One region of the Globicatella sanguinis genome, then DNA from elsewhere that is predicted to be linked to it. Evidence: predicted binding sites of a transcription regulator. Region 1 holds the regulator's gene; each other region holds the start of a gene.
The links. The regulator Rex, encoded in region 1, represses fermentation and respiration genes when NADH is low (regulators of the CRP and FNR family bind a similar motif). The targets are predictions, from matches to a motif close to TTGTGAANTANTTCACAA.
Positions count from the first base shown of each region.

Region 2: CYJ72_RS02790 (nitronate monooxygenase) is a predicted target of Rex. The motif match lies at 10,368-10,385, and genes of this name have one in related genera.
Region 3: ald (alanine dehydrogenase) is a predicted target of Rex. The motif match lies at 1,234-1,251, and genes of this name have one in related genera.

Region 1 covers NZ_CP126962.1:1,486,717-1,501,518, reverse strand. The annotation lists gene tnpC (IS66 family transposase) at 1-159, shown strand, start outside; gene CYJ72_RS06530 (GNAT family N-acetyltransferase) at 348-1,283, opposite strand; gene CYJ72_RS06525 (MetQ/NlpA family ABC transporter substrate-binding protein) at 1,435-2,262, opposite strand; gene CYJ72_RS06520 (MetQ/NlpA family ABC transporter substrate-binding protein) at 2,569-3,468, opposite strand; gene CYJ72_RS06515 (methionine ABC transporter permease) at 3,518-4,198, opposite strand; gene CYJ72_RS06510 (methionine ABC transporter ATP-binding protein) at 4,195-5,265, opposite strand; T-box leader at 5,306-5,564, opposite strand; gene CYJ72_RS06505 (aminotransferase class I/II-fold pyridoxal phosphate-dependent enzyme) at 5,717-6,877, shown strand; gene CYJ72_RS06500 (prepilin peptidase) at 7,055-7,720, shown strand; gene CYJ72_RS06495 (redox-sensing transcriptional repressor Rex) at 8,073-8,747, opposite strand; gene CYJ72_RS06490 (phospho-sugar mutase) at 9,216-10,937, opposite strand; gene pcp (pyroglutamyl-peptidase I) at 11,017-11,661, opposite strand; gene trxB (thioredoxin-disulfide reductase) at 11,781-12,722, opposite strand; gene CYJ72_RS06475 (NAD(P)H-dependent glycerol-3-phosphate dehydrogenase) at 13,051-14,070, opposite strand; gene lgt (prolipoprotein diacylglyceryl transferase) at 14,083-14,802, opposite strand, start outside.
Region 2 covers NZ_CP126962.1:645,311-660,112, forward strand. The annotation lists gene CYJ72_RS02745 (tyrosine-protein phosphatase) at 1-69, shown strand, start outside; gene CYJ72_RS02750 (SEC10/PgrA surface exclusion domain-containing protein) at 430-3,414, opposite strand; gene serS (serine--tRNA ligase) at 3,831-5,105, opposite strand; T-box leader at 5,154-5,377, opposite strand; tRNA gene CYJ72_RS02760 (tRNA-Val) at 5,705-5,777, opposite strand; gene CYJ72_RS02765 (tRNA (cytidine(34)-2'-O)-methyltransferase) at 6,112-6,639, opposite strand; gene queG (tRNA epoxyqueuosine(34) reductase QueG) at 6,643-7,824, opposite strand; gene CYJ72_RS02775 (50S ribosomal protein L25) at 7,889-8,503, opposite strand; gene CYJ72_RS02780 (NusG domain II-containing protein) at 8,650-9,057, shown strand; gene mgsA (methylglyoxal synthase) at 9,276-9,668, opposite strand; gene CYJ72_RS02790 (nitronate monooxygenase) at 10,405-11,331, shown strand; gene CYJ72_RS02795 (DUF2130 domain-containing protein) at 11,640-13,073, shown strand; gene istB (IS21-like element helper ATPase IstB) at 13,563-14,327, opposite strand; gene istA (IS21 family transposase) at 14,311-14,802, opposite strand, start outside.
Region 3 covers NZ_CP126962.1:2,244,957-2,248,946, forward strand. The annotation lists gene ald (alanine dehydrogenase) at 84-1,190, opposite strand; gene CYJ72_RS09940 (helix-turn-helix domain-containing protein) at 2,069-2,293, shown strand; gene CYJ72_RS09945 (sigma-70 family RNA polymerase sigma factor) at 2,307-2,786, shown strand; gene CYJ72_RS09950 (DUF1659 domain-containing protein) at 3,253-3,453, shown strand; gene CYJ72_RS09955 (DUF2922 domain-containing protein) at 3,467-3,718, shown strand; gene CYJ72_RS09960 (hypothetical protein) at 3,783-3,990, shown strand, end outside.

The DNA of each region.
Region 1 (14,802 bases):
CTCTATGAGAGTGCGAAGCTTAATGGTATCCATCCTCCGTCTTATTTTCAATATTTACTTGAGGAGCTTCCTGAACTTCCGGTGCAAAATTTTGAAGCACTCGAGGCTTATTTGCCTTGGTCTTCGAAGGTCAAGGAAGCCTGTCAGGCCATTAAATAATTAAAAAGACTGAAACTGGCCCTTCAACACCTATTGTAGAGTGTTGAGGGGCCGGTTTCTATATACTTGGCTATTGGGCGCTTACATTTTTTTGCGTTCAAACAGAATGAGATATAAAAAATAGCAATTTAATTCAGGTTGATCCCGCAAAAATCAACAGCATTTCGAATTAAGTTGCTATTTTATTCTTATTTTTCAATTAATTCAATCCATTCGCTCACAGTTTTAAAGCCAAGCTTTTGGTAGAGTTTTATCGCTTTTTTATTATTTTTATCGGCTTGAATTTGTAAGGGACGGCGATATTTTTGCGTTAAATAAATGGTTAATTGAGCTATTGCTTTAGTTCCGAACCCTTTATTTTGTTGTTTTTTCTTAATCGCGACTGCAAACAGATAAATAACCTTAGGATGCACTTCAATCGAACACGTTCCGATGATTTGATTTTGAATAGAGAATTGATACAATACCATGCTGCTATCTGCTGCGACTCGCTCCACAAAAAGCCGTTCTTCATAATATGAATCGTCAAAGCACTCCGCTAATATATGAGCAATTGAATGCAAGTGTTCGGGTAATGCTCGTCTTACCTGTATGACATTTGATTCTTTTTCGTAATGCTGACGGTCGCAGAGTTTATTTTTTTGATCTTCCACAGATGTAATTGTTTGAGTTTCTGCACCAAAAAACTCTTTTTGATCATTTCCAAATTGTAAAATCAATTCTGGTATCGCATCAGGATTAAGACGATAACGATTAAAAATCGCGGGATATTGCTGATAAAATTTACGTTCTATTTTATAACCAATCGTTCTTATTCGATAATCACGACAAATTTGTTTTATTTTAGCAACTATTACGTCTTTAATTGGTAGCTTTCGATATTGAGGATGGACGATACTCGCTACTTCTGCTAACGCTGTATCCTCTGCATAGATTGTTCCTACACCAACGAGATGACCTTGATGATAATATAACACTAAAAATGGCATCGTTTGATTAAAATTATATTGATTAGACAGAAATAACCAACGATAAGTGTGATCTACCTGATGAACCAATTGTTCTAATTGATGAATGTTATCTCTTAATTCTGATGATAGGTGGTTTAACACAACAATACTCATACTTGACTCCTACTGAAATTCAATATTCTATTAAGACACCTTCATTTAACAACAAAATCACGTTGTCGTCAATTCACAAAATAAAAAACCTTCTAGCTATCTCATCAATATTCGATAGCCAAAAGGTATGTTTGTGGTGTGTAATCAGTGATTACCAAGCGGCAACATTCGCACCGTCCGTAATTTCAGTAATTTTTTCTGCTACTTCCTCTGATTGATATAATTCAACAATATGTTTGTATAATTCATTTTCAACATCATCTTTACGTGTTACGACCACATTTTTATAGACCTCGTTCACTTTAGCTAAATCTTCTGTGTCAACAAAGATCGCATCATCTTCGATAGATAAATCATGGTCTAAGGCATAATTTGTATTAATTATCGCCGCATCTACGTCTGGTAAACTAACCGCTACTTGAGCAGCATCTAATTCTTTAAACTCTAATTTTTTATCGTTTTTAGTAATGTCTTTTACAGTTGGTAAAACCCCCGCTGCATCATCTACTTCAAGGACACCTGCTTGTTCTAATAATAATAGAGCACGTCCACCATTCGTTGGGTCATTTGGAATAGCTACTACTGCTCCTTCTGCTAATTCATCCAATGAAGTTACTTTTTCAGAATATGCTCCTAGCGGTGATACATAAGTATAGCCGATTGGTTGCAGATCTTCGTCATTTTCTTTATTCCATTCTTCTAAGTAAGCCACATGTTGGAAGGCATTTAGGTCTAAATCGCCACTAGCGACTGCCACGTTTGGTTGAACATAATCATTAAATAATTCAACTTCAAGGGTAATGCCTTCTTTTTCTGCTAATTCTGCTACAAATTCCCACACTTCGATTTCATCATCACTGGCCACACCGACTTTAACTGTCTCCCCATCAAACGGTTTATCTTCTGCAAAGGCAGTTGCTGGTGCTACTAAACCTGCTAATAACGCTAATACACTAACTTTTTTTACTAATTTTTTCATATGAATTCTCCTTATGATAAATATTTAAAGATCTTTTTCTAATGGGAAAATCGTTAAAAACCCGAATGTTAATAATTTTGCTTGGTTATTGTGTCATGTCCTGAACAATAGGTATTGGAAGAGAAGATGGGCAAAAACTTTTTAAAATCTGTCAGGCATATCTATTTAATTCAAAGCGCAGTGGTTGAGTGGTTTCAAATGGCGTCTTAACGACTTGTTTGAGACCTACTCAACTGGCCGACGCAGCGAAAATCAACTGACTTTCTACTTCTGGTCCACTCCCTCAAGTTTATTAATTATATTTTACTACTCTGCTACCGTTGTCTCTTGGGTTGTCTCATCTTCTGTTTGTTCCCCGATTACCGGTGCATTTTCCCAAACTGGTTTATCGCCACCATTCGTTGTATCATAAATGGCTTGCGCTACTGCATCGGTTTGATAAAGTTCAACAATTTTTAAGTATAATGGATTTTCTTTATCTTCTTCTCTAGCCACAATCGAGTTTTTATATTTCTCGCTTAATTTTTCTGGATAATCAGCATCTACAAAGATAGCATCTTTTAATGATAAGCCAGCATCATTGGCGAAGTTTGTGTTAATAATAGCTGCATCCACATCAGGTAAGGTTGCTGCTAATTGCGCCGCATCTAATTCCTCAATTTTGATATTTTTAGGGTTTTCTGTAATGTCTTCTGGAGTTACTAAAATTCCCGCTTCATCATCAATTTCCAACACTCCTGCTAATTCTAAAGCTAATAATGCGCGGCCACCATTCGTTGGATCGTTCGGGATAGCGACTGTACCGCCTTCTGGTAATTCGTCTAAAGACTTAATTTTTTCAGAATAAGTGCCCATTGGCGATACGAATGTAAATCCTATTGGAACTAAACTACCATCATTAGATTCATTCCAGTTATCTAAGAAAGCAATGTGTTGAAACGCATTTAAATCAATTGAGCCATTTTGTAAAGCTTCATTCGGTTGATTGTAGTCGGTGAAAAATTGTAATTCAACTTCAATCCCTTCTTCCTTAGCTTGATCAACCACTACTTGCCAGACATCTTCAGCCGAACCCGGTACGATTCCAACGGTAACCTTTTCCCCTTCAAATTCATTTTTTTCTTCTGCTTCCACATTGGTGAACAAAGGTAAAGTTAAAGCGCTCGTTAATAAAGTTAATGAAATAGTTTTAATAAATTTTTTCATAAAATCAAATCCTTTCTTAGTAGGTCAAACTTGACCGATAAATTGTTAATTAGTGTTCAATTTTTTTAATAATCCAATTGAAAATGAGTTGTGTTACAAAGACAATCACTAAAATTAAGAATGTTGCGACTAAAATAACATCCATTTTACTACGGTTATAGCCTCTGGCAATTGCTATCGTTCCTAGCCCTCCACCTGCTACCGCACCAGCCATTGCCGTTAAGCTAATGACATTGATAACTGTTGAGGCACTCACTCGTAACAATGACGGTAAACCTTCTCTTAAATAGACTCTAACAATAATATCCCATGGACTACATCCCATTGATTGTGCTGCTTCAATCACACCTGAATCTACTTCTAAAAGAGCAATTTCAACTTGTCGTGCGAAAAATGGAATCGTCGCAATGATAATCGGTACACTAGCCGCTGTTGACCCAATAGTTGTTCCGACAATAAAACGTGTGACATTTATCAGTAAAGCTAAAAGTATGATAAAGGGGATTGAACGAAAGATATTGATAAAGGCATCCAGAATTTTATAGATAACTTTATTTTCTAAAATGCCCCCAGGTCGTGTCACTGTCACAATGACACCGACAATCAATCCTAATATACCAGCAAAAATGATGGTCAAGAGTAACATATAGACCGTTTCCCAAGACGCTTTCACGATATCGTCAAGTAATTTATATACATCTGGCATATTGGTTTCAATAAATTGCATCATGCCTCATCAGCCTCCTTTTGAACATATTGTTGAAACAATGTTTGTACCGAATCAACTTTTACTGAGTGATGCTTTAAAAATTCAGTAGCAGCATTAATTTGTTGCGGTTCTCCTTTTAAAGCGACTAATAAATTGCCAACAGGTGTATTTTGAATAATTTCAATATGACCGTATAAGATGTTAATTTCAATCCCATATTCACGAATAACCTCTGTAATAAACGGTTGAGTCGTTTGATCGCCCGTATAGGTTAATCTGGCTAATTCAGATTCATGACTAATGGAAATGGTTTGAGGATGTTTCAAGACTAATTCAATCTCTTGGTCAAAATGGGTTGCTGTATTGATGAATTCTTTAGTTAAACGTTGTTTTGGTTGTGTAAAGATTTCTAATATACTGCCTTCTTCTAGGACATGCCCATTTTCCATTACTGCCACTCGATCACATAAATCCTTCACAACTGCCATTTCGTGGGTAATCACAACCATCGTGATATTCAATTTTTGGTTCAACTCTTTTAACAGTTTTAAAATCGAGCTGGTAGTTTTTGGATCCAAGGCACTGGTTGCTTCATCACAAAGTAAGACATCCGGATCATTGGCTAAAGCTCTAGCGATTGCCACTCGTTGTTTTTGTCCACCTGATAATTGACTTGGATAGCTATCGGACTTTTCTTTCAGTCCAACTAAATTTAATAATTCAGCCACTTTATGAGCGACTTCTTTTTTCGAAAGGCCACTGCCTTTTAAAGGAAATGCAACATTATCAAAAATCGTTCTTGAATTCATTAAATTAAAGTGTTGAAATATCATGCCGATTTTTTTGCGTGCAGTTCTTAATTCTGCGGGTGCTAATTCAATTAAGTTTTGTCCATTAACAATTACTGACCCATGTGTTGGTCTTTGTAATAAATTAATCGTTCTAACTAAAGTGCTTTTTCCCGCTCCACTATAGCCGACTATTCCAAATATTTCGCCGCGATTAATTGATAAATTGACATCTTTTACTGCAGTTACGACATTATCTTTTTGTTTAAAGACAACATCAATGTCTTTTAATTCAATCATTATTATCCCTCCAATATAAAAAACTCTCATCCTATCATAAATAAAGGACGAGAGTTATCATTTCGTGGTACCACCTTTTTTTGTTAAATTATTGCTAATTTAACCTCATACAGTACAGTCAAACATGTATTAACGATACTGTGCCATTTTAACGGTTGGATCCGTCCACTCTTATTGCGTAGCATTCAGAGTGACCGCTCAGTGGCCATTTTCAAATTAAGTTCATTTACTTACTTTCACCAAATGTAAGCTCTCTAGGAAATGTCCATTAATTTTACTTTCCACATCAATGCGTTTATTTATATTATGTAGCTATCATACAAGATAATTTTTTCTTTGTCAACAATTATTAATTAATTTCTCATTTTTCTCATTTTTTGTTTAATTAACTGTTATATCGCGGTTTTATATGCTACAATTTAAGAAATAACAATAGAAAGTTGGGATAACGGTGAAATTTAATCAACAACTTAATCATTTACAACCAAGCCCTATTCGTTCTTTCAACGAAGAAATTTCAAAAATAGAAGGCTTAATTCCATTAACAATTGGTGAACCTGATTTTAATACCCCTGTTTTTATTAAAGAAGCGGCGATTCAATCGATAAAGGATGATCTAAACGGCTACTCTCATTCACGTGGTATGATTGAATTACGTCAAGCCATTGCACGCTATGTCTTACGTAAATATGATTTATCTTACTCGCCTGATACAGAAATCATTGTTACGTCAGGACCTACGCAAGCTTTATTCGCTAGTTTCTTAACGATTTTAAATCCCGGCGATAAAGTGCTAATAGCGTCACCCAATTATGTTATCTATAACACTCAAGTGAGTTTGGCACATGGTGAAATGGTCATGGTTGATACTAGTGATACAAACTTTATCTTTACACCAGAGAAGTTAGAAGCAGCCATCATCGATAATCCTGGCACAACAGCTATTTTACTAAACCATCCTGCTAATCCAACCGGTGGTACCTATACTGAACAGCAACTTCGTGCATTGGTACCGATTATAGAAAAATATGATTTATGGGTAGTTTCTGATGAAATTTATGGGGAATTATCTTATGATCATCCTCATTATTCAATGGCTAAATTATTAAGAGAGCGTACAATTCTTATTAATGGTTTATCAAAATCGCATGCGATGACAGGCTGGCGCAGTGGTTTTCTAGCAGCACCGGTTGAAGTAGCCAACCAGTTATTTAAAGTTCATCAGGCAATGGTCAATACTCCTAATACGCAAATGCAATACGCTAGTATTGTCGCATATGACAACGGAGACGATGCTAGCGAAGAAATGCGCGCCATTTATAAAGAACGCCGTGATTTCTTAATGAAAGCTTTTAAAGAAATAAATATTGAAACTTTAAACCCTCAAGGTGCTTTCTACTTATTTGTTAAAGTTCCTGATTGGTACCAAGGCAATGATCGTGATTTCTGTTTAGATTTAGCACATCAAGCCAAAGTAGGCGTTGTACCAGGTTCAGGTTTTGGACCAGCCGGTAAAGATCACTTCCGAGTCAGCTATGCCGCTAGTCTTGAGACTTTAAAAGAGGCAATGAAACGTATTACTGCTTTTGTAAAAGAGCATCAACCTTCGTAATAATCGCTATCCTTTAATATAAATGTAATAACCTCAAATGTAACGGTATCAACCAGTGGACATTTGAGGTTTTTTGATGCTGATCTTGATTTTGTTGCTACTTAATTCGTTTAAAAAATTGAATTTAGATAAATGTTTTAAGTTCAAATAGCGTATCTATCAGTAGGAGGTTGTAAAATGACAGTACTACTCTTTATAATTGGGACTTGTCTGGCTTCATTTTTTACCTGTATAGCCAGTGAACAAACTATCAACTTTACACGTCGTTCTCATTGTGATAACTGCCATCACGCATTAGAAGCAATCGATCTGATGCCCTTGGTATCATTTTTAATATTAAAAGGAACCTGTCGTCATTGTCACGCGAGCTTAAATCGTAATTATTTTTTTCTTGAATTACTGGGTGGTTGCTTTGGTCTTTCTCTTTATTATTTACAATTCAATAACCTTTACGAAGGTTATCTATTATCACTCATTATTTGTTGGTTACTTTTATTAAGCATTGAGGATTATTTTCATTTACAAGTCAATTGGTGGGGATTATTCATCTTAGTCGTTCTTTGTCTGTTTAATAGACAGTCACTGTGGGTTGCAGTCGTTATATGGTTATTATTGGAAACAATCATTTATTATCGCCCTACGTCTTTTGGAGGAGCAGATGCCAAAATAATCGGCTTATTAGCTTGCACTTTAGAAGAAATGACCATCCCTTATTTCATCTTAGGCGCAGCCTTGTTCGGCCTTCTTTATTCCATATTACAATATCACCACATCAAACGCTGGAATGCCATTCCTTTTATCCCTAGCATCGCAATCAGTTATCTATTTTGTTTACTCTTATAAAAAAGGGCTCTATACTTTTTGGTGTAAGTGGGAGTGGGCAAAATTTTTTTAAATTTTGTTCAGGCATATCCATTTATTTCAAAGCGCAGTGGTTGAGTGGTATCAAATGGCGTCTTAAGATAGCTGAGTATAATCTTGGAAAATTCAATCTCGTTATTGTGCGTTAATTAAAAGCGCAGTGGTTGAGTGGCCTCAACTGTGCGGGGGTAGGCCGACGAAGCGAAAATCAACTGATTTTCACTTCTTGCCCACTCCCATTCACACCATTTGACAAAGAGCAAAAAAAGTAGGTAGGAAGTAGAAAATCTCAAAATTTTCCCTTCGGCTACCTACTCAACTATTATTTACCAAGTTAAAATGAGAAATTATATGGAACATCCATATAGTCATCATCATCATTTTCAATGTTACTATCGATGAAATATAATAGCGTTTGAAGTTCTGTCGTTAAGTCAACATTTTGAATTCTGACCGATTTCGGCACATCAAATCGAAGTGGCGTAAAATTCATAATTCCTTTAATGCCTACATTAACGAGACGTTCCACTACTTTTGGTGCTACTTCCTGAGGAACAGTTAAAATGACCACTTCAATTGCTTGGGCTTCGATTTGTTCTTCTAATTCATCCATGGAATAAACTGGAACTCCAGATAATATTTTTCCAATTAAGTCTTGATTAACGTCAAATGCTGCCCCAATACGCACATTATTATTTTTTCTAAAATTATAATTTAATAAAGCATTACCTAAATGGCCAACACCAATCAAACCGATTGAAGTTAAGCGATCTTGATTCAATGCCTTACTAAAGAAATCTAATAAATAATCTACATCATAGCCATAGCCACGTTTTCCTAATGCCCCAAAATAAGAAAAATCGCGTCGAATGGTTGCACTATCAACTCTCACGGCTTCACTTAATTCAGTTGATGAAATTCTCTTTTTCCCTGCATTATGTAAAAATCGTAAATAGCGATGGTAGATTGGTAATCGCTTGGCAGTCGCTTTTGGTATATCCTTGTGCATAATTTCCCCTACCTTTTCACTAATCTAATGTTATAAACTATTATAACTATCAAGATTATAGCAAAACTTCACAAAGATAGCTAGTGACTTTTACTTATTTGTATATAAAATCACAATTACTTTCGTAAAAGGATTCATTATCTTATAAGATGATTATGGAAGCTATCGTAAGAGTGTTATGAGGTCAGGCAGAAACTTTAAAAATTATATTTGGTTTCTGCTAATTCTTTTAGAGCGTAAAGTCAGTGGCCTCAACTTGACTCTTCAATAGACAGAGCATCGAGGCTGGGCAAAACTTTTTAAATTCTGTTCAGGCATATCTATTTATTTCAAAGCGCAGTGGTCGAGTGGCCTCAACTATGCGGGGGGGAACAGATGAATCGAATACCAATTAAAATTCAACTTCTTACCCGCTCTCATAAGAAAAAAACTGAGTAGAAGTTACTAAATTTCTACTCAGTATTATTGCTATTCTCCAATTAATTCTTGAATCGCTGTTTCTAATTTTTCTGCTTTTTCTTCTACTTCAACTTTAGATTGACCGGTTGTTCCTAAATATAATTTAATTTTAGGCTCTGTACCACTTGGTCTAAAGGCAACCCAACTGCCATCTGCTAAAGTATATTTTAAAGCATCAGATGATGGGTACGCTAATTGACGTTCTTTACCATCGCTTAACTTTAATGTTCCAGCTAAATAATCAGCCGTTTTTTCAACTGCGAGTCCACCCATTTCTGAGATACCTTCTTGACGAATATTCGCCATTAATTCTTTCATTTTTGCTTGACCAGATAACCCTGGGAAAGACAGTGAAATCGTCTTTTCATAGAAATGACCATATTTTTCATACATTTGGTTAATCGCATCTGCTAAAGTGCGACTTTCTTTCTTATGATAAGCTGTTAATTCAGCTAACACTACTAATGCTTGAATCGCGTCCTTATCACGTACAAATGGCTTGATTAAGTAACCGTAACTTTCTTCAAACCCCATTAAGAATGTATGTTCACCTGTTTCTTCGTATTGTTGAATTTTTTCTGCAATGAACTTAAATCCAGTTAATACTTCTACCATCGTTAGGCCATAACTTTCCATAATGGCATCCGCTAAATTAGTCGAAACAATTGATTTAACAGCTGCACCATTTTCAGGTAGTGCTCCTTTATGCTGTAAGGCGTTTAAAATATAGTCTAACATCAATGAAGCAATTTGGTTCCCGGTAATTAATTGATAGGTTCCATCCGCCGTTTTTACTTTTGCTCCTAAGCGATCTGCATCTGGGTCTGTCGCTAAAATAATATCAGCATCCACTTTAACCGCCAATTCTTCGGCTAAATCGAAAGCGGCATCAGATTCTGGGTTAGGTGATGCAACAGTTGAGAAATCGCCATCTGGTTTTGCTTGTGCTTCTACCACCTTAATATCTTTGAAACCGGCTTGTTCTAAAGCTTTCATCCCTAAATATAAACCTGTTCCATGTAATGGTGTATAAACAATATTGACTTGGTCAGCCATTTCATTGACTAATTCTTGATTAATGGTCACAGCTTTCATTTCTTCTAAATAAGCTTGATCCACAAGATCGCCAATAATCTCAATAATTCCTGAACCTAACAATTCAGTTTTATTACCGACTTCAACCGTTAATGGATTCTCAATCGCACGTACATATTTCGTTAAATTGTCTGCATCTTCTGGTGGCATTTGTCCACCATCCGCGCCATATACCTTATAACCATTATACTCTGCTGGGTTATGACTGGCTGTAATCATGATACCAGCGAAGGCATTTAAATGTCTCACAGCAAATGAAAGAACCGGTGTCGGTCTTAAACTTTCATACACATAACTCTTAATCCCTTGTTTCCCTAAAACAAGAGCGGCTTCCATTGCAAATTCTGGAGAAAAATGTCGTGAATCATAAGCGATAGCGACACCACGTTTTTTTGCTTCCTCACCATTTTCAATGATTAATTGCGCTAATCCTGCTGTCGCTTGACGAACTGTGTAAAGGTTCATACGGTTAGGTCCTGCACCTAATACACCACGCATACCAGCCGTTCCAAAACTTAAACTAGTTGAGAATGCATCTTCAAAAGTTGCTTCATCCATACTTTCGATTTCTGATCGAAGTGCTTCATCTAAACCATCAAAATTTTTCCACGTTTCCAACGTATTATGCCATGACATACGTTATCACTCCTCTCGTTTCGCTTTCAGTATACCATGATTTTCAAAAAACTACTATAAAAATTTATAATAGTGCTTTTTAGACTTCTGTTCCTCCAGTAATTTTGAGGTCATGCTGATTTTTAATAATCGTTGCTAAAGTGATTTCAATCGCTTTTACTATCTGCTCCAATGACATCGAAGGCTGATTGGGTTGGTCTACGACTTGACTAGGTAAATATGGAATATGCATAAATCCACCAATAACATTCGCTTTTTGAGCCGCTAATGTATCTAATAAGTAATACATTAAATGATTGCAGACAAAGGTCCCTGCTGAATTAGAAACAATAGCTGGAATTTGATGTTGTTTTAGCGCTTGAACGACACGCTTGATGGGTAATGTGCTAAAGTAAGCAGGTGAGCCTTGGGGATTAATCACTTCATCAATCGGTTGGTTGCCTTCATTATCCGGTATGCGGGCATCATCCATGTTAATGGCGACTCTTTCTAAAGAAATTGCTGAACGTCCTCCGGCTTGTCCTACTAAGAGCACCGCGTCCGGTTGTTCTTTCAGCAAATAATCTTGTAATAAGCGACCACTTTTATGAAATACGGTTGGTATTTCATATGTTACAATTTGAGTATCATTAATCAACATTGGCAATCGTTTAATCGCCTCTAGTGCTGGATTAATCTGTTCGCCACCAAATGGATCAAACCCTGTTACCAGTATTTTCTTCATCATACTTTCTCTCCTTAACAAAGAAAAAAGTGTCGTAATGATTAAAATAGAAAATGAAAATCTTAGTTTCCACTGCTATTGTTAATCATTGCAACACTCCTTCTTATCGTATTATTTGCTTAATCTTTTAAACTCATTAAGTATTGATAAGCCATGTGTCCAGCTTGACTACCATCGCCAACGGCAGTCGCAATTTGGCGTAAGTTAGTGTGACGTACATCGCCAACAGCGAACAAACCTGGTACGCTTGTTTCCATTTGATTATTGGTCACAATCCATCCCTCTTCATTAGTAACATTCAATTCTTTTACAGTATCAGAGTTTGGTATTAATCCAACATACACAAACACACCATCGGCTTCAATTGTACTGGTTTCATCGGTCTTTACATTGCGGACTTTTACACCTTCGACATTATTTTCACCGATAATTTCTTCAACTACAGTGTCCCAAACGAAATTCACTTTTTCATTCGCAAAGGCTCTATTTTGCAATACTTTTTGCGCACGCAACTCATCTCGACGATGAATAATCGTTACTTTGTCAGCAAACTGTGTTAAATAAGTTCCCTCTTCAACAGCAGAATCACCGCCTCCTACGACGATAACATGACGATTTCTAAAGAAGAAGCCATCACAGACCGCGCAATAAGAAACACCTTTACCCGCTAACAGTTCTTCACCTGGCACACCAAGTTTTCGATGATTAGCTCCCGTCGCAACAATAACGACTGGCGCTTGATAGATTGTTTTGCTGGTGTGGATCTTTTTAGTTAAGGCATCGATTTCTATTTTTTCCACATCGCCATAAATATGCTCTGCCCCGAAAGCCATAGCACTTTCAAAAATATGGTTCGCCAATTCAGGTCCACTAATTAATTTAAATCCAGGATAGTTTTCAACATCGGCAGTATTGTTTATCTCGCCACCTGGCATCCCTTTTTCAATAATAATCGTTTCTAAATTTGCTCTTGAAGCATACAATGCGGCCGTTAGTCCTCCTGGACCAGCTCCGACAATGATGACATCGGCCTGAACAATCTCTTTATCTACAGTTGTCATTCATTTCACACTTTCTATTTTGATTTCTTATCCATCTTACCACGAGTATTCACTTTTGAATATTTTTTTGCTTGATTGCAAACTGACTAAAAAGAGTAGGCTAGACGTAGAAAATTCAAGGAATTTCACTTCGCTAGCCCACCCCGTATAATTTCGCCATAAAAAACTATTTTATAATCTTCACTTTGATATGCAGCGAATTGCAATCCAGTTAGAATAGAATTCTCTCGAATTGCTACGCGTTTTCCGCTCAACCTTTTGTTTGTATTTTCACAGCATTTGATTCAATCATAAGGTCCAAACCTGAACCAGATGGTAATCAACTCACTTAATCTTGACTGATTGCTTCTTGTTTACCTTCGCGCAACATTAATCCTTCAACTGCCTCGCGTACTGGAACTCCTTGATACAAGGCTGAATAAATAGCATTGGTAATGGGCATTTCCACTTGCTCTTCTTTAGCTAAATCATAGGCCACCGCTGTCGTCGTGATACCCTCTACTACCATATCAATTTCTTGAGCAACCTCTTCTTTAGTCAGACCTTGAGCTAATAAGTTTCCTGCTTGCCAGTTACGGGAATAAGGACTCGTACAAGTGACCACTAAATCGCCTACACCACTTAGTCCTAAAAATGTCAATGGATCCGCCCCTAATTTGACCCCTAAACGGGTAATCTCAGCTAACCCACGAGTCACCAGCCCCGCTTTGGCATTATCGCCATAACCTAAGCCCACTAAAATCCCTGCTCCTAAGGCAATGATATTTTTTAACGCTGCTCCTAGTTCAACACCCAATACATCTTGATTCGTATACACTCTAAAATACTGATTCATAAAGAGTGCTTGGACTTTTTGTGCCACCTTAAGATTCTCGCTAGCAGCCGTAACCGTTGTTAAATCTCGGCGCGCGACTTCTTCAGCATGACTCGGTCCAGAAAGCACCACTGGTTCTGGATAACCTTGCGCTTTTAACACTTCTTCAATGACTTGAGTCATTCGTAAATGCGTGTGAGGTTCCAATCCTTTAGTAGCGTGAATGATTAGCGGTTTAGTGGATTGATCTTGAAGAACTGCTTCGATTCGTTGAACGATTTCTCTCATTGCATGTGTTGGAATCACAATCAAAATAGCTTCAGCACGTTGGACAGCAGCTTCAAAATCATCAGTCGCTACTAATGTCGTTGGTAAATGAGTCTTTTTTAAATAACGACTATTAGTATGATCTTGTTTAATTTCCTCAACGACACGTAAATCTCGTCCCCAAATTAATACTTCATGATTGTTTTCCGCCAGTACTTTAGCTAAAGCCGTTCCCCAAGAACCCGTTCCTAAAACTGTTACTTTCACGATAAAAACCTCCTAATATCGGTTGTCAGTATAATCCGATACCAACAAATCTTTTCTTCGCCATAAAATAAAGACAATCGATAAGATGACAAACACTCCCGCTAACCATTGAGAAACACGCAATGGTCCTAAATAGAGACTATCTGTACGCATCCCTTCTATTACCATTCGACCAAGACCATACCACAATAAATAGCCTGCTGCGACTTCGCCATCTTTTAAAAATCCTGGAATTCGTCTCAAAATAATTAAAATGATAAATCCGAGAAAATTCCATACCGATTCATATAAAAAGGTTGGATGATGGTACGCGCCGTTAATATGCATTTGTTCAATTAACCATTCGGGTAATCTTAATTTCTCTAAAAAATCACGAGAAACTTCATAGCCGTAAGCTTCTTGGTTCATAAAGTTTCCCCAACGACCAATGACTTGCGACAATAATACACCAGGAGCGGCAACGTCTAGCGTAGTAATGAATGGCAATTGATATTTCTTCGTTAGCCAATAGATTGTCATAATACCAGCAAGTACTCCTCCATAAATCGCAATGCCACCTTCCCAAATACTAAAAATATGGGTTGGATTCGCTAAGTAAAAATCTAATCTAAAGAGTACATAATAAATTCTTGCACCAATAAACCCGATGATAATTGTCCAAAAAATTAAATCTGACATTTTTTCACCATCAAGTTGTTTTTTTCGCGCCTCAGCACCAATTAATAGATAGGC
Region 2 (14,802 bases), 840 kb from region 1:
TCGTTGGGCTTAAATGCTGATGAAATCGAATTGGTGCACGGTTTATTATTGGGAGTAGACCAGAAGTAGAAAATCGAATGATTTTCGCTTCGTCGGCCTACCCCCGCACAGTTGAGTAGGCCTCAAACAAGTCATTAAGACGCAGGTTGAGGCCACTCAACCACTGCGCTTTTAATTAAATAGATATGCCTGAACAGAATTTTAAAAGTTTTTGCCCAGCCTCTATTTTTCTTGTTATTCAGTAGTGGCAATTATACTCACCAAAAATGGTGTGACGTCTATTCACCTACAAGAAAGAGCTTCTCAAAGAAATAAAATCAATTATCGTAATAGTGGCGTCCTTTCACCTACAATAAGAATGTCAGGAATGACTGCAATTTATCCCTAACTATAAAAAACGATTGACCCTCGGCCAATCGTTTTTTAAAATTATGCATCTTCTTTACGTTTAGATAAGGTGATAAAACCTAATCCTGTTGTTAATAAAATAGCAACTGCCGGTAAAACATTATGGTCTTTTTCTCCTGTTTCAGGTAAGACAGCACTTTTCTTGACAGATGTTTGAGTTCCTTTTTGCTCTTTGTCAGTTTCTTTAGATTTTATTGAAGCCACTAATTGTTTACGTTTTTCTTTCAATTCAGCTAAATTATTCGCAACTTCTTCACAATTTTTTTCTAAAGCTGTTAATGCCTCTTTTAATGGAGTGAATTCAGCTTCTTTGTCATTTAATTGTTTTGATAATGTTGCTAAATGAGTTGCATGAGTATGTAATGTTTTTTGTTGTTGTTCGATTAATACCGGTAAACCAGCCAAAGCCTTGATTTCTGTATCAACATCAGCTAATTGAGTCGTAATTAAAGTATATGATGCTTCTAATTCTTTAATTGTTGTGGTTAAATCAGCTATTTTAGTATTTATATGCTCAATAAAATCATTGATTGCTATTAAATTAGACTCTTGTAACTCTTTATTACTTTTTGCCTTTTCTAATACTTCTTGTGCCTTTGCAATCGCTTGTGCTAGGTTAGCATTTTCTTCTGATAATGACTCTAACAAAGTATTTACTTCTACCAATCGTTCTTCTTTTGTCGTTTGAGTTGTTACCAGTTGATCCGCTTGCACTGATTGTGTTGCTGCCAGTTCTTCCTTTTGCGTCTTTTCTTCAGCTAAAGCATCTTGCTCAGCTTTTACTTCAGCTCCATGAGCATTATTGGCTTGAATGTTATTTTCATTTTGTGAAAGCTCCATATTTACTTTCTCAAATTGAGCTAAAGTTTCATTTAAAAGCTGTTCAACTTCTTCGTTTTGTTGAGTAACAGAATCTAATGTAAAATCAGCATTAAGATCAAATAGTTTTTCATCTCTAACTTGTGGTTTGGTTACCGTAATAAAGTGATGACGCGTTTGATAATAATTATCTTCTTTAACATTCCCCATGGAGAAACCAAAGTGCCCTTTTGCATCATTCGCAATATTGGTTAATTGTTTGTTATACCATTCAGGGTCAGTTACTTTATAATCGCCATTTAGTGCTTCGAATTCTTTGTATGCCATATATTCACTTAAACCAATCAATGAATATAAATGACCATAATTTGGTTCGCCACCATCGTCAAACATCATATTTAAAACACTTGAATAAATGGCACGTTTAATATTTGACACCGGAACGTTCACATAGCCATCTTCTGTCAATTCGCCACCACCGGTCTCTGTCTTTTGACCTTCATATTCCATATAGCCCCAACCGAGATTCTCATAAAAGTTGCCATAGGTATCATCTAATCCATTCTTACCAGCTTCTTCAGATATTGCTTTATCATAATGACCGGCAGTACTTTTTCCATTCTCAATGTCTAGACGACTTTGTGCATATGTATAGGCATCATTAACATAACGCTTGGCGATGTCATCGGCAAATTTAATGGTACTATGATTGGCTACTAAAGGTGAAACACCAACGGCTTGACGAATTTGATTAATGAGGTCCAATGAATAGAAGGTTAATTCTTGAATTAATTGTTCGCTAACATCATTAATATCTGGAACAATACGTTCTTTATCACCTGGATTCATCACAAATTGATTTTTAGAACCTTCTAATTGTGAATATGGTTTGGTAATCGCATCAAATTCAGCGCCAGTCATTTCACCAGTATATAATTTGTAAATATTTTCCATCGTAAATTCAGCGGGTATTAAAATACGATTTTCGCCCACTACTGGTGGAGTGCCTAATAATTCCCGGTATTGATTAATTTTATCATCCAAGTCTGATTTTTGTGCTAATAGTTGATCCTTTTGTGCTTGGAGTGCATCGGCGACCCGTTTCCATTCATCCAACGCTACCGTTAATTCGTTAATACGAGCATCCATCGCAGCTGTATCAGCATTCTGTGCACTTTGCGCTCGTAAGTCAGCAATTTGTTGGCTAAGGGATTCAATCTCTTGTCCTAATTTTGCTTTTTCATTTTCTAAGGCTTTAATTTCAGTAGCGACGCCTTCACTGGTTAAACGATCTAAAGCAGCTTGTTTATCAGCTACCTCCTTATCAGCGGCCGCTAATTTTTCTGCCGTTTTTTCTTTATCTGCCTCAGCTTGTTTTCTTTGTTCTTCCGATAAAGCCCGTTCTTCTTTTTTCGCATCTAAATCGGATGCTGTCTTTGCCATTTCAGTAGTCAATTCTGATTGCTTCGCAACTAGTTCTGCACGGATTTGTTCAACATTGGCTAAACATTCCTTTAACTCAGTAAGGTGCGCTTCATCAATTACTTGTTGCTGTTCAATTTGTTTGATTGTGGCTTCAAGTTCTGCGATTTCACTTTCTTTACGTGTAATCTCATCTTTTAATTCAGCCATTTGAATTTCACATGTCTGACATTCCGCTTCTTTTTCTTTGATTTTTTCATCTAAGTCAGCAATCTGCTCTTCAATCGTTTTTTCTTTTGTTTCTTCGGTCGTGTCTTCTGTTGTTTCTTCAGTCGTATTTTCTGCTGATGATTCGGTCGTGTCATTAACTGGTGCTTCTGTTGTGTCTTCTATTGAAGCTTCGGTCGTTTCATCAACTGATGAAGCTTCGGTCGTTTCCTCCGCTACTGCTTCAGTTGTGTCTTCTATTGAAGTTTCGGTCGTTTCTTCAACTGATGAAGCTTCGGTCGTGTCTTCTGCTACTGGTGCTTCCGATATTTCTACAACTTCTGCCTCGTTCTCTTCTGTCACCGATTCAACTATAACTTCGCTTTCAACGAATGCTGGTAGATCCTCATCAATATTGTTCTCTTCTAATATTGCAGTTGGTTCTGGTACCGTTTCTTCGGCTGATACAATTTGCCCTGCTCCCATAAACCCAGATAACATGGCCACTGCAACCCATACGCCTTTTACTTTTCTTAAAAGCTTCAGTCCTCGATTCATTGTAAACCCTCCCATACTATCTTATAAGTCTATTATAAAACATCCAGGTTATATTACAAATGAAACATTTAAAATTTGACCTTTTTTCAATATTTACAATCCATTCAAAAATTACCTAAAATAAAATCTCTATCAATTTGGTAACCAGCGATTTAAGCTAGTTAAGGCCCATCATTGATAGAGAAAAATGTTAGTTATTATATAGTTTGGCTATTAAAAGATATTATCTAATTTCAGTAGCCCCGCCCATATTATAATAGATTATCTCCTAGTTAACTTTATTATATTACAGGCTTTCTTTTGTATATATTATACGGAGTTTCTGTGTCTAGAAACTTTTTTAAGACCAAATTAAGACCATCAATAAAAATAAGCCTCTGTACTTTATTGATACAAAGGCTTTTTTCATTATATTTTTATCTAATTTCAGTAACCCCGCCCATATATGGAACAAGCACCTCTGGAATTTTCACACTGCCGTCTGCTTGTTGGTAATTTTCTAAAATAGCTACCACTGTACGTCCAACAGCTAAGCCAGATCCATTTAAAGTATGAGCTAATACTACACGATCTTCTGAATCGCGGAAACGAATTTTAGCACGTCTCGCTTGGAAAGCCTCACAGTTTGAACATGAACTGATCTCACGGTAAGTATCTTGTCCTGGAATCCACGCTTCTATATCATAAGTTTTCGCTGCTGAAAAGCCCATGTCGCCAGTTGATAAAGTTAACACACGGTACGGAATATTCAACGCTTGTAAAATACCTTCAGCATTGGCAGTCATGGCCTCTAATTCTTCATAAGAATGGTCAGGATGAGCAATTTTTACAAGCTCTACTTTATGAAATTGGTGTAGACGAATTAAACCACGAGTATCACGACCCGCACTACCCGCTTCAGAACGGAAAGAAGGTGACATGGCTGTCATTTTTATTGGTAATTGGTCTTCCGATAAAATTTCATTCGCAACATAGTTCGTTAATGGCACTTCAGCTGTTGGAATTAAAGTAAAGCCACGCTCATCAGTTAATTGGAATGTATCTTCAACAAATTTAGGATATTGGCCAGTTCCAAACATTGATTGATCATTGACCATATAAGGTGGAATCATTTCAGTATAACCATTTTTTTCAGTATGAGTATCTAACATAAAATTATAGACTGCACGTTCTAAACGAGCACCTAATCCTTTATAGAAAACAAAGCGGCTACCGGTTACTTTTGCGGCACGTTCAAAATCTAAGATACCAAGTTTTTCCGCAATATCCCAATGATTCAATGGTTCAAAATCAAATTGGGTAGGTTCACCCCAACGACGAATTTCCACATTATCTTCTTCACCTTCCCCAACAGGTACACTGTCATGAGGAATGTTTGGTAATCGATGTTCAATATACTCTAACTTTTCATCAATAGCCGTTAAAGTTTCATCTTTTTCTTTAATGGTTTCTCCTAATGTTTTCATTTCAGCAATTTTTCCATCAGCATTTTCTTTATTGCGTTTCAATTGGGCAATTTCGCCTGATACAGCATTACGCGTTTGCTTTAAATGTTCTACTTCAACTAATAATTCACGGCGTTGAATATCTAATTCACGATACTCATCCAAAGTCTCACGAGCTACACCACGGGTAGCAAGTTTAGCTGCTACTTCTTCAAACTTATCTCTTAATACTTTACGATCTAACATATCGCTTCCTCCTCTTTAGGTATAAAAAAATACAGAGCCTTATCCACTATCTGGGACGAAGGCTCTGTTCGCGGTACCACCCGATTTCAAATATGATAATCATACTTGCTCTCAAATCAAATCGTTAACGGGATTACCGGCACTACTTACTCAATAAATTGTTTTCATAGGCATATCGATTCGTGGATTCACTAATTAATTTGCGTGATTTGCACCTACCATCACGTCTCTAGACAAATACCTTAGTTACTACTCGAATCTGTTACTTTAATTATAATCATCTACTAATGAAAGTCAAGTTCCGGTTCATTTTGTATGTAGGTGTTTGGTTGGCTTATGGTGTGTGGCTTCACCATATTTACGGAATTATGCGAAATCGCTATTCGATATTGGTTTAATGACATTGGGATTTATTTGGTAAGTAATAAAAAAACTAGCATTTTAGCTAGTCCATTCCATTAGTCTATAGGGGGGTAATGTGTCCTAAAAAGTGTCCAGGAAAACCAAGGCACTTTTAAAATTCAAAATTATATATTCTAGTAAAGAATGCTATATTATCAATGTTTTTGAAACTTATGTAAACCTAAAAAAATAAAAAATGGTCCCTACTGGGTTCGAACCAGCGACCCCTACCTTGTCGAGGTAGTGCTCTCCCAGCTGAGCTAAGGAACCAACTACTGCTATCATACCATATTGCGACGAGAAGGACAATAACATACGAGTGGGTAAGGAGTAGAAAACCAGTTGATTTTCAATTCTTCTGCTCTATCTCATCATGATAGACTCGCTTAATAAAAGAGTTGTTTCCGTTGCAGCATTAAAGACTCGCTTCACTCGCACAATAAAAAAGTCGCTTCAATCGCTTAATTAAAGACTCGTTTTCGTTACACAATTGTAGAGCCGTTTCGTCGCATAATGATATAGCCGCTTTCGTCTCATCATAAAAAAGAGTGGGGACAAGATGCAAAAACAAATGTTCTGCAATTTCTTTTCCTCACTCTTTGTATTACCACTCTAGTTGGCGTGCTTTTTCAGTATCACGATAATGGTGAACTTTCTCCAACCCTTTAAATTGTTGTTGGCGTAAAGCCTCAAAAATAATAATATTAGCGGTGTTAGATAGATTTAAAGAACGCACATGTTCATCATTCATTGGAATCCGCAAACACTGATCTTGATGTGCTTCCATAAACTCGATTGGTAAACCCGTTGTTTCTTTACCAAAGATAAACACTTGTTCTTCAATACTTTCATCGGCTAGATTCACCTCACTATAGACATGAGGGGTAAACTTTGTGATTAAATATAATCGACGTTCACCTAACCATTCCATGAAAGAATCTAAATTTTTATGATAATAAATTTCAACATTGTGCCAATAATCTAACCCAGCACGTTTTAACATTTTATCATCGGTACTAAAACCTAAAGGCTCGATTAAATGTAAGGCCGTGTTCGTCGCCGCACATGTACGGGCAATATTACCGGTATTGGCTGGCATTAAAGGTTCAAATAAGGCGATATGATTTTTCATTGATTACTCTACTTTCTTCTCATCTCGAGGCATCCGTTTATTCTTTAATGTTTGTAAAGCCTCAGTCATTTCTTGTATTGTTTCGGGGTCGGTTTCCTTCTCCAATTGATCCGCCACGCATTGTATCATTGAAACATTGTAATAACGTTGAATTTGTGCAATCGCCCAAGCGGCTGTACCTCTTATCATCGGTCTTGGATCTTGTTCCATTATTTCTAATAATAATGGTAAAGCGGTACGGTCACGATAATTAGCTAATGCAATAATCGCATTTCTTTGTAATGGTTTCTTCCCACGCCAAGAACCGGCCATTTCACCGAATTTAGCATTAAATTCTTTATTCGACATTGTTAACATCGGTTTCAATAAGGGTTGAACTTGGTCAGGATTTGGCTCCATTTCTGGATGAATGTGTGAATCAATGCCTTGATTATAAGGACAGACAATTTGACAAATGTCACACCCATAAATAACATGAGTGATTTTCCGACGAAATTCTTTCGGCATATAACCTTTGGTTTGCGTTTGATAGCTAAGACAAAGTTGGGCATTCATTCGACCATCACCAAGCAGAGCATTGGTTGGACAAGCATCGATACATCGGGTACATTCCCCACATCCATTTTCAACGGGGGTATCCGGTTCAAACTCTATGTCGGTAATAATCTCACCTAAATAGACATAAGAACCAAATTCTTTGGTGATCAGCAGACCATTTTTACCAATAAATCCTAGACCCGCTCTTTGAGCAGCTGCCACATCAATTAATTCGCCGGTATCAACCATTGCTTTAAAATTAGCCGTTTCGGTCTTGGTCTTAATGAAGGCAATTAACTTATCCAAACGATCTTGTAAAATATGGTGATAATCCGTTCCCCATGATGCTCTGGCAAACATTCCTCGGCGATTTTCACGATCTTGAGGGTAAGGATTTTTAATCCGACTCGGATAAGCTAAAGCAATCGATATAATCGACTTTGGTCCGTCAAAAATTAATTCTGGGTAAAGTCTTTCATCGATATTAGGATGTTCAAAACCTGAAGTATGACCTTTAGCTTTTTGCTCCTCAAGTGAGGCTTTCAGATGAGCAAAAGGTTCAGCTGTTGAAAAACCTATTTTATCGATGCCAATTTCTTTTGCGGCTGCAATTATTTCTTCTTTTAACTGAGCACTTGCTGTTACCATCACCATCCCCCTTTCAATAAAAAAGGTTGAGACTTGCGCCCCAACCTCCATTTCCTACTAGAAATTATTCTTCTGTTGCTTCTTTTTCACCGATTACTTCTGGTTCCGCAACTTCATCTTCGTCAGTTGTTTCTTCTGGCTCTTCAGTTGGAGCTACGACTGACACTAATGATTCTTCTGTATCTGTAACTAATTCAACATTAGCTGGCATTTCTAAATCAGAAGCGTATTTAACGTCACCAATTTCCATACCTTTAACATCAATTTCAAATGATGAAGGAATGTTTGCTGGTGTTGTTTCAACTAAAACAGTTGTTAATGATAAGTCCACGATACCTTCTTTAACAGTTTCTTCGTTAACTAATACAACTGGAATTTCAACTTGTAATTTATCATCTGCTGAAACAGCTTGTAAGTCTACTGAGTAGAACTCATCTTTTAATGAAGCTTTAACAAAGTCTTTGATTAAAACTTGTTGTGTTTTACCATCGATGTCAACATTAAATACCGCATTAACACCTTCTTTTTTCAAGATGTTTTCGAATTCACGACGGTCAATTAATAAAGATTGGGTTTCTTCCCCTTTAGAATACATTGCTACTGGAATTTTACCTTCTTGACGTGCTTTGCGAGAAGCTGAAGTTCCGGTAGTTGTTCTTAATTCTGCTTTTAAATTCATATAAATATAATCTCCTTACTATTCCTAATTTAATAGCGCTAATAGTTGCACACACAATATGATACCAAAATTTTCAACAAAAGGCTAGCAAAAAATGTTTCTTTTGTATACAATAAACAAGTAAGATCAATGAAAGGAGTGATAGAATGAAAAAAATAATTACTTTTCTAAAACCATGGGATTATATCTTAATTGCCTTCGCTTTATTTCTCTCCTTTTTACCAACCATCGTTACCGCGATTCAATATTCAATGCAACCAGAAGTGACCAATTATGCGATTGTCAAAATACATGGAAAAGAAGTCGATCGTTTCGAATTATATGAAGGCGCCGAAAACGTACAAAAGACTTATTATCCCGGTGATAACCAATATAATATTATCGAACGTGAAGGTGACCATATTCGCATTAAAGAAGACAATTCACCTGATCAAATCGGGGTTAAGACGGGTTGGATCAAACGCCCTGGTCAAACAGCAATTTGCTTACCACATGGCTTAATTATCGAAGTCTTAGGTGAGCCCGAGGAAGATGAATTAGTCCTTCCTTTATGATAGATAAACACTATAAAAAACAGGCTTAACGGAAATGGCATTCCTTAATTGGAATATCCATTTGCCGTTATTTTTTTTAATTCGATACCACCTTCTATCATTAAAGGGTGTTTTTTATATTTAAAGCCAACCTTCTATAATCGATACCGCCTTTTACCATTCAAGGACGACTTTTATATTAAAAGGTCACCTTCTATAATCAATGTCGCCTTTTATCATTAAATGGCGCCTTCTTCGACTGCTTCTACTAACGGTAACGCATTTAGTAATACTTCGGCCGTTCCGATGTTTGTAGCCAATGGAATATTATAGACATCACACAAACGAATTAACGCATTGACATCCGGTTCATGCGGTTGTGCTGCCAAGGGATCACGTAAAAAGATAACTAATTCAATTTTTTGTTCGGAAATCATCGCACCAATTTGTTGGTCGCCACCTAATGGACCAGAATTTAAGCGATTGACGACTAACCCTGTTTTTTCATTGATTACTTTACCGGTAGTTCCAGTAGTATAAATCGTATGTTGACTCAAAACATCTAAATATTTTTCTGTTAATTCAATCATGATAGGTTTCTTTTGATCATGGGCAATTAAGGCAATATTCATCATTAGTTAACCTCACTTTATTCATTTTCTCATACTTATACTATACCATATTGCGTAAAGTGAGCGCTATCGAAAGAACACTCTCTAATAATGCATGGACGAACTAATTTATTATCACACTTCTAAAACGACCATCGCCCCACTTTTAATAATTTATTTAATTAAACAGACAATGATGTGGGATAGTTTCCCATTTTTAAATTGATACTCGCTCTTTTTCATGCCCATTCTCCACTTAGTACCATTGAGCGGTTTTCTTAGATTTTAATCCGTCTGATATAATAAATGGCTTTCCTTCTCTTGGCTGGTATAAACATGGTAAAATTTGGTTAATGACATGCACAATGGCTAAGCGACATAAAACAATGCTTATAGAGACTAAGTATCAAATTGATTAATCTAGTCAAAGAATTACTCACTAATGTTCAACTGTGTGTTGAAAAGCATCAAACTGCGTCTTAAAAAGATGAGACCTCAACTTGGTCAAATTCAATCATTCGATTTCCTACTTCTGGTCCACTCCCAACAGTTTTAGACAGACGCATCAAAAAGCATCCGACTGTCTACTTCGTGCCAAGTCTCAACTGTGGCGGCGGTCGATAGATAGAAAGAAAACCATCTATTTTTCTTCAGGCTCACTCCATCATAAAATTATCCAGCGAAATCTATTAAAGTGATAAATTTTATGATACGATTAACTTGTGAAATACAAATCAAACTTTTAGGAGGATGCCCTATGACCATTACACAACTTTTTAAAATTCAATATCCCATCTTTCAAGGAGCGATGGCGCAAATTGCACGCTACCCCCTAGCCGCTGCCGTTTCACAAGCTGGTGGACTTGGTATTATTGCTTCAGGTGGCATGTCCGCTGAAACTTTACGTCATGAAATTCGCGAGTTAAGAAAAATTACCGATTGTCCTTTTGCCGTAAACTTGATGTTGATGATGGAAAATATTCCGGAATTAGTCCAAGTGATTATTGATGAACAAGTGCCAATCATCACAACCGGTGCCGGCACACCTAAGCATGTCATGCCCTATCTAAAAGAAGCCGGGATTAAAGTTGTTCCTGTAGTTGCGAGCGTAAAACATGCCATTAAGATGTCAGAATTAGGAGTAGATGCGATTATTGCAGAAGGAACAGAAGCAGGTGGTCATATTGGTAACACCACCACTATGGCACTGATTCCCCAAATCGTTGATGCCGTTAAAATCCCCGTCATTGCGGCCGGTGGAATTTCGGATGGTCGTGGCATGGCCGCTGCTTACACTTTAGGCGCGCAAGGGGTTCAATTGGGAACCGTCTTCTTAGCGAGTGAAGAATGTCCGATTGCCAGAGGCTATAAAGAAGCTATACTTAAAGCAATCGATACCGATACGGTCGTCACCGGTACACGAGCTGGCGCACCAGTCCGTTGTCTTCGTAATCAAATGACTGAGAAATTTATTGAACTGGAAAATAATGATGCCAGTCGGGATGAATTAGAAAGCTTGACACTTGGTTCATTAGCCAAAGCAGTTAAAGACGGCGACCTTGAGAATGGTTCACTAATGGCTGGCCAAATTTCCGGGATGATCAATGAAATTAAGCCGGTTCACACCATCATTGAAGACATTTATCAAGAAGCAAAAGCCGTCTTAAATCGAACAGTCATTTAATCGACAGATTTTAGGGCTTAATATGCTAGTGCGTACTTGCCTTGTGCTTATTAGAATCTTTTTACAATTGCAACCTTTCGTAAAATGGGTTTAAATTCCACTACAACCTTTTTGTTAGAACTTATAGTGTCACCAAAAGTTAAATTGTTTGTCTAATTTTGGGGGTCAGTTCAGTCCCAAGTGTTCTGGATTCAACCAGTGTGTCTGTTAAAGAAGTATTTGTCAGCAAATTTACGTATTTAATACAAAGATGAAACTTGACCTCACCCTATGATACAATACTATTGACAAACAAAGGAGTTGAGTAAATGCACCAAATTAAATGTCCACATTGTGGTGAAACTTTTCAAATTGATAAGACCAGTTATGCGAATATCGCGAGCCAAGTTAGAACTTCAGAATTTGATCAAGAACTACATAATCGCTTAGTACAAATTAATGAAGAACATCAAAAAGATATTGCCCTTGCTGAAGAAAAATTCAGTAAACTATTAACTGAACAACTAAATGATAAAGAAAAAGAATTAGCACAACTAGCGGTCGAAAAAGATCAGGTTATTTCTCAATTAACAGTAGAAAAAGAACGTGAAATTACCCAACTAAAGAACGACAAAGAACAAGCTTTAACCAAATTAATCGCTGAAAAAGAACAGGCTTTAGCGAAGTTACAGGCACAAATTGATTTACAAAAAGAAAAAAATGCCGCTTCATTAGTTGAAAAGGAAACGCAAATTAAAGCGGATTTAAACGAACAATTGACCCAACGCGACAAACAAATTGCCGACTTGGAAGTTCAATTAAAACAAATCGAGAATACGCATAAAATTTCATCGATAGAACTGGTAACAGCCAAAGATAAAGAAATTAATGAATTAACCAATCGTTTGCAATTACAAGAAAAAGAAACTTTAATTGAGCAAAAAAACTTAAAAGAACGCTATGAAATTCAATTAATGCAAAAAGATGAAACCATTGCTTTCTATAAAGACTTTAAAGCTAAACAATCCACTAAAATGGTAGGTGAAAGTCTCGAGCAACATTGCGAAATTCAATTTAATGAGATTCGCGCTACTGCCTTTCCCCGTGCACAATTCGGGAAAGATAATGATGCTCGTTCAGGAAGTAAAGGCGATTATATTTATCGAGAATATGATGAACACGGTACTGAAATCATTTCAATTATGTTTGAAATGAAAAATGAAAATGACGAAACCGCCACTAAAAAGAAAAATGAACATTTCTTTAAAGAATTAGATAAAGATCGTACTGAAAAGAAATGTGAATATGCCATCTTAGTCAGCTTACTAGAAGCGGATAATGAATTATATAATAATGGAATTGTTGATGTTTCCTATGCTTATGAAAAGATGTATGTCATTCGCCCGCAGTTCTTTATTCCGATTATTAGTCTACTTAGAAATGCCGCAATGAACTCACTACAATATAAACAAGAGTTAGCTTTAACTCGAGAACAGAATATTGATATTGCACACTTTGAAGAAGATTTAGAAGAATTTAAATCAGCCTTCGCACGTAATTATGACCTGGCCAGCCGAAAATTCCAAACAGCCATTGATGAAATTGATAAAACCATCACACATTTAGAAAAAACTAAAGCTGCTTTATTATCTTCTGAAAATAACTTGCGTCTAGCAAATAATAAAGCGGATGATTTAACGGTAAAAAAATTAACACGTAATAATCCCACCATGCGCGCAAAATTTGAAGCATTGAAAGACTAATTGTTTAACAAGTCAAAGAATAAAACTATTCGATTATTTCTATCGGCTAGCCATTTGCACGGTGTCTTCACCATCAAAAAAGGCTAGCGAATAGAACCGTCGTCCATCGAGTGATACACCACATCATGGTGTCTTCACTGTCAAAAAAGCTAGCGAATAAAACCTCTTTTAAGAATGTTTCACATAATGTTTTACATAGATTGAGGAAAAGAAATCTTGATGTTTTAGATCATTTTTCATTTTCGAGAGACCGCCACACAGTCCAACCATAAAAACCAAGCTACCCTCAACTTTTCGAGATGTTGCTTGGTATTTATACGACTTTGCTTAGGATTTTACATCCTAAAAAAGCGTTGAGGTTCCTTACTAGGACTTCAACGCTTTTTCTTATTTCTATTTGGTACCATCGAACCCGATGTAAATGTCAACACAAAATTGTACAAAAGTGTGAATATAAATATGTACAATTACATATCGCATTGACTATGTTTATTCCTCTTCTTCCTTGTTTAAATGATCTTTTAACCGGTAAGAATCGCCATTAATTTGAATCACTTTTGAGTGATGAAGGACGCGATCAACAATCGCATGCGCAATTAAGGCATCCTGAAACAGCTCATCCCAATTACCAAAGGGAATATTCGTGGTAAGTATGGTGCTCTTAGTCTCATAACGCCGGTCAATGACTTGGAACAAGAGACGCTCATCTCCTGGATTTAAGGGTAAGTAGCCTAGTTCGTCAATAATGAGTAAGCTGGCCCGATTATAATAACGCAGACTGCTCTCTAATCGATTCTCTGACTGAGCCTTTCTGAGCTTCTCTAAGAGATCGCTACACTTAATGAAATAGGTGTTATAGCGATTCTTAGCTGCTTCTAAACCAATTGCCGCGGCTAAATGGGTCTTGCCTACTCCGCTTGAACCCAAGAAGACGACATTCTCCTTTTTTTCTATAAAAGATAAGGTCATCAAATTACGGATTTCTCGCTCTTGAATGCTTGGTTGAAAGTCAAAGTCAAAGTTTTCAAAGGTCATATTGATTGGTAATTTAGCGATTTTAATCATCATATCCTTACTATTTTGACGCTTAATATCTACCTCATGATTCGTTAACCTTAAGAGGGTATCCACAATAGAGAGGTGGTCGTAATCGCCACTTAAAACCCCGTCTAAATGCAGGCTCATCTGAGTGAGCTTAAGATAGTCTAAGTTCTCCTTGAGCTGAAGATACGTTGTTTTATCCTTTCTTGCCATAAATAGCGTTCAACCTTTCTAAATTTTCTTTTGAATAAGCTTCGACCTCTTCTTGTGACTTATAGGGCATGGTGCTAGCGACGAGCTGTTCATAGTGTCCTGGCAAGTAATTCATGGCCAGATTAGATACTGGATGACTCGCGATCAACTTCGTGTTATCATAAAGATACAAGGTATTGTCTTCAACCTCTAGGCCAAGCCTTTTTCCGATGTATTCAACTGGAACTGAATACTGATTCGATTGATAGCTAATCATCGAAGAGCTGTTCACCTTGACGGTTTGTTGATAATAGTAACGACTTCTTATCTCTTTGCTAGGCAGCGGGGATAGGAAGTCTTTTTCGTATTCCAAGAGACTCATGGGTGATTTTTTGGTGGTTGGATGGATCTCAAGATTTTTACGAAGATTCATCTTTTCAACATGGCCCACCAACTCTTCAAAGGAAAACTTTCCCTGATAAGCATCGAGTTCATC
Region 3 (3,990 bases), 750 kb from region 1:
TTTAGCATATTGAATTAAATGAATGTATCTAGTGCTATAAATTTAAGTAAGATGCGTAACAAAGTCACATTTAGCATCCTGAATTAAATTAATGCTTCTAAGGCAACAAATTCGCGGTCTTGTGATTCTGCCACAGCTAAATTGGTTATATGGCCTTGATAAGTATTAATGCCTGTTAAGATGGTGTGATTATTTTTGGCAGCTTGGATGATGCCTTTATTGGCGATTTCTTTTGTATAGAATAATGATGCATTGGTTAAGGCAATGGTAGCTGTTTGTGGTACCGCTCCTGGAATATTGCTAACGGCGTAGTGCGTTACGCCATATTTAACATAGGTTGGTTCTGAATGAGTGGTTTCATGGGTTGTTGCGAAATTCCCTCCTTGATCGACTGCCACATCAATTAGGACAGAACCAGACTTCATTTGTTGAACAGTCTCTTCCTTAACTAAGATCGGTGCACGACGCCCGGCCACTAAGACGGAACCAATAACTAAGTCTGAATTTACCACCGATTCATGAATATTCGCTTCATTTGATACTAGAGTTTGTACCGGGTAACCTAGGGTATGTTCAATCTTGGCTAGACGTTGTGGAGTGATATCGATAATGGTCACATTGGCACCTAAGCCACAGGCTAACTTGGCACTATTAAGACCGACAACGCCACCCCCAATAATCGTAACATTCGCCCGTTTTACACCAGGGACACCCCCGAATAAAATGCCAGGTCCACCATGATTTTTCTCTAATAGATGAGCGCCAATTTGTACCGCCATACGTCCGGCTACTTCGGACATGGGCTTCAGTAATGGAAGGGTGCCTTTGTCAACCATTGTTTCATAAGCGATACACGTGACTTCATTGTCTAATAAAGCTTGGGCTAAGTCAGGATCGGCTGCTAAATGTAAATAACTAAATAGGATTAGGTCTTTGTGGAAGTATGCATATTCTTCTTTCAAGGGCTTTTTTACTTTGATAACCATCTCTGCAGCCCAAACTTTGGCAACTTCTTCAACTAAAGTGGCTCCGGCTGCTTGATAAGCTTCATCACTAAATCCAGATGCCAAACCGGCTTCATGTTCAACGATAACGTGGTGGCCGTCGTTGATTAATTCTTTAACATTGTCGGGGGTTAATCCCACACGATTTTCAGTGATTTCTTGTTCTTTTGGTAAACCAATAATCATGGTCATGACTCCTTCAAAATGAATTAAATATTGTACGTATTTTTTGATAATTATATCACAAAATGACATGAAAGGAAGATGCTATAGAAAATTAGTGCCTTGCATAAGTTCTAGAAATGGCAGTCATAATTTGAGGTAGAAGGGATAGCTCATATTTGTGGGGAGAAAGGGCAGTCATAATTTGAGGTAGAAGGGATAGCCACTATTTGTGGGGAGCAAGGGCGGTCATTATTTGGGAGGAGAAGAGGTAGTCAGTTCTTAAGAAGATGAGGGGCAGCCATTATTAAGTGTAGAAGGGGCAGCCAATATTAGGGAGGAAAGTGGACAGCCTATATTAGGGTGTTGAGTTTTTAAATCAGCATTCTTAGCGACTTTATTTCGTTAACTGTAGGAAACTCATCTAGTTTTCATCTTTTTCATAGTAAAAACGCAAAAGACATTTGGATGGATTGTTTTCATAGAAGCAAGTTATTACTAACATTTATTCACAAAGATTAGTGGATATTTCACAAAGTTAGTTTTATGAGAGCGATTGTGACCGACTTTGTTTGTAATTTTCATAAAAAATGTTTTCATCGCGATTACACTGTTTGCTAGTGGTTTTTCAAATCGTTAAGCTGATTATTTTCAAAGTTATTTTACATTATAAAAACGCTTGCGAAATAATTTAAACCTAAGCTATAATTCAGTCAATGTACCAAATTTAGAATTTTTATCCATATATTTATTAAACAATATTGAGAGAGGAGGACTCACAATCGTGGTGTTTTTTTAGAGGAAGTTATGAAGCAAAAAATGTGATAGACGCATTATTGTACTAAGGATTACAAGCCAGTAATTTAATATTTATTAATAATCAAAAGAGGAGGTGAAGGGGAGTGGAACAACCTTATGAGATTAATCGTTATGCTTTAGAAAAAGCCATCAATCAACGACGTTTAAAAGCTTGTCAGGTTGCAGACCAAGTCGGTATTTCTCGCAATACGATGTCACGCACGCTTCAAGGGCATACGATTCCCAGTTTGGAAGTAGTCAATTTAATTAGTCGCTTTCTGAAATTAACAGACCGTGAGATTATTCGCATATTTCATCCGAAATTTTAAAGGAGGTCATTCGATGAAGATAGAGTGTTTATTGGAAGAATATGAATTGTTGATCCATCATGTTTTGAAAGAGTACCAGATTTATCCAAACCGTCATGACTATGAAGATTTTGCTCAGGAATTACGCCTTCATTTATTTGAGGAATTAAAACGCTTGTTAACATCAAAACACCAAGTGGAAAATATGGAAGCATACTTACGGCACGGGATGCGTTGGCGACTGTTTAAATTGTTACGCCAACAAAAGCGTCATCAATGGGTGCCTGTAGACGAAACCTTTTTAATTAATCAAACCCAAGAAGATGCTAATTTAGTCTTTAAAAAATTTGTCTTGTCCCTACCCAATACCTTAACACCACGAGAACAGGAATTCTTACAGTATTTGTATGAGGGCTATCAATTAACTCAGTTAGCCGAGATTTATCACCGAGAATATCGCACCATTCGTCGTTGGCGCGATCGGTTGATTGAAAAGTTGAAGCGTGAAGATTGACAATGTGATAAATGAAAAGTTGAAGCGAGAAGAGTGATTGTGTGATAAATGAAAAGTTGAAGCGAGAAGTTTAGCTTGGTGAAAATGAAAAGTCTAGGTTCGATGAGCTACTAATTGAAATTAAAAATAGAAGGACTGTGTGATATATGAAAAGTTCAGGTCTGATGAGCGACAAAGTGAAATATAAACGTTAGAGCAGAAGATTGATTAATCGATGACAGAAAGGTGTGCACAAAAGGGTTCAGGGACTCATCGACCTGTTAGAGCGTAGGGGTATTATAGTTAACATTGAGGAGGTTGGGTTACTTTTACTTGGTTCTGTGGACCTGTTAAAACTTTGTCATTTCAATATTCACTAGTCAATAAATCATCATTGATGTGTATTTTTGTCCGAAAAATGCGCTTTCGGGGTACTTATTAGGTGTAGCGTCCGGAACTACAACAAAATTTTAAGGAGGTTGCCCCTATGGCAAAAACATTTAAAAGTGGAAAATTATCAATGAAACTAGTAGGTGAGGATAAAAAAGCAGTACGCACAATGAATTTTAATAATTTGATGAATGATGCCCCAGAGGCAGAGATTATAAAAGTTCGTAGTGCAATTGAAACATTAGTAGATGAACCGTTTAATAAAACCAGCGTAACTGAAAATTACGAAATTGACTAGGAGGAATTAAATTATGGCAGAAGTAACAACAACAAATTTAGAATTACAAATTAAAAATGCTGCAGGGAAAGCAAAAGTAGTACGTGTTCCGGAACCAAGTTTAGGTTTGGACCGTGTGACAACTGAAAAAGCTGCTCAAGATTTAATCGAAGCCAATATCTTTGTAGATGACTCAGGAGATCCTTATGTAACCAATGTCGGCGCTCGTTATGTTAAACGTACTGTAGATGAAATCTACAATGTGGAAAACGAACCGGCAGTTTAAGGGTAAGTAAAGGAGTGGGTGAATTGAACACCTGCTCCTTTTATTAAAGAAAGGAGGAATTGAAATGAGTCTGATTGAATTAGGTGCTTTAGCTAGTGCATTAGTCGCCGTCATTACCTTAATTACGAAACTCTACAATTTAATCGCAGCCATTCAACAATTAATTGGTCGCTTAGACTTTTTGCAGTCTGAGATTAATCATCATCATTTAATTCAAAAGCAATTAATTAAACTGTACGATCATCATGAGCAACGCTTGAATCGAGTAGAAC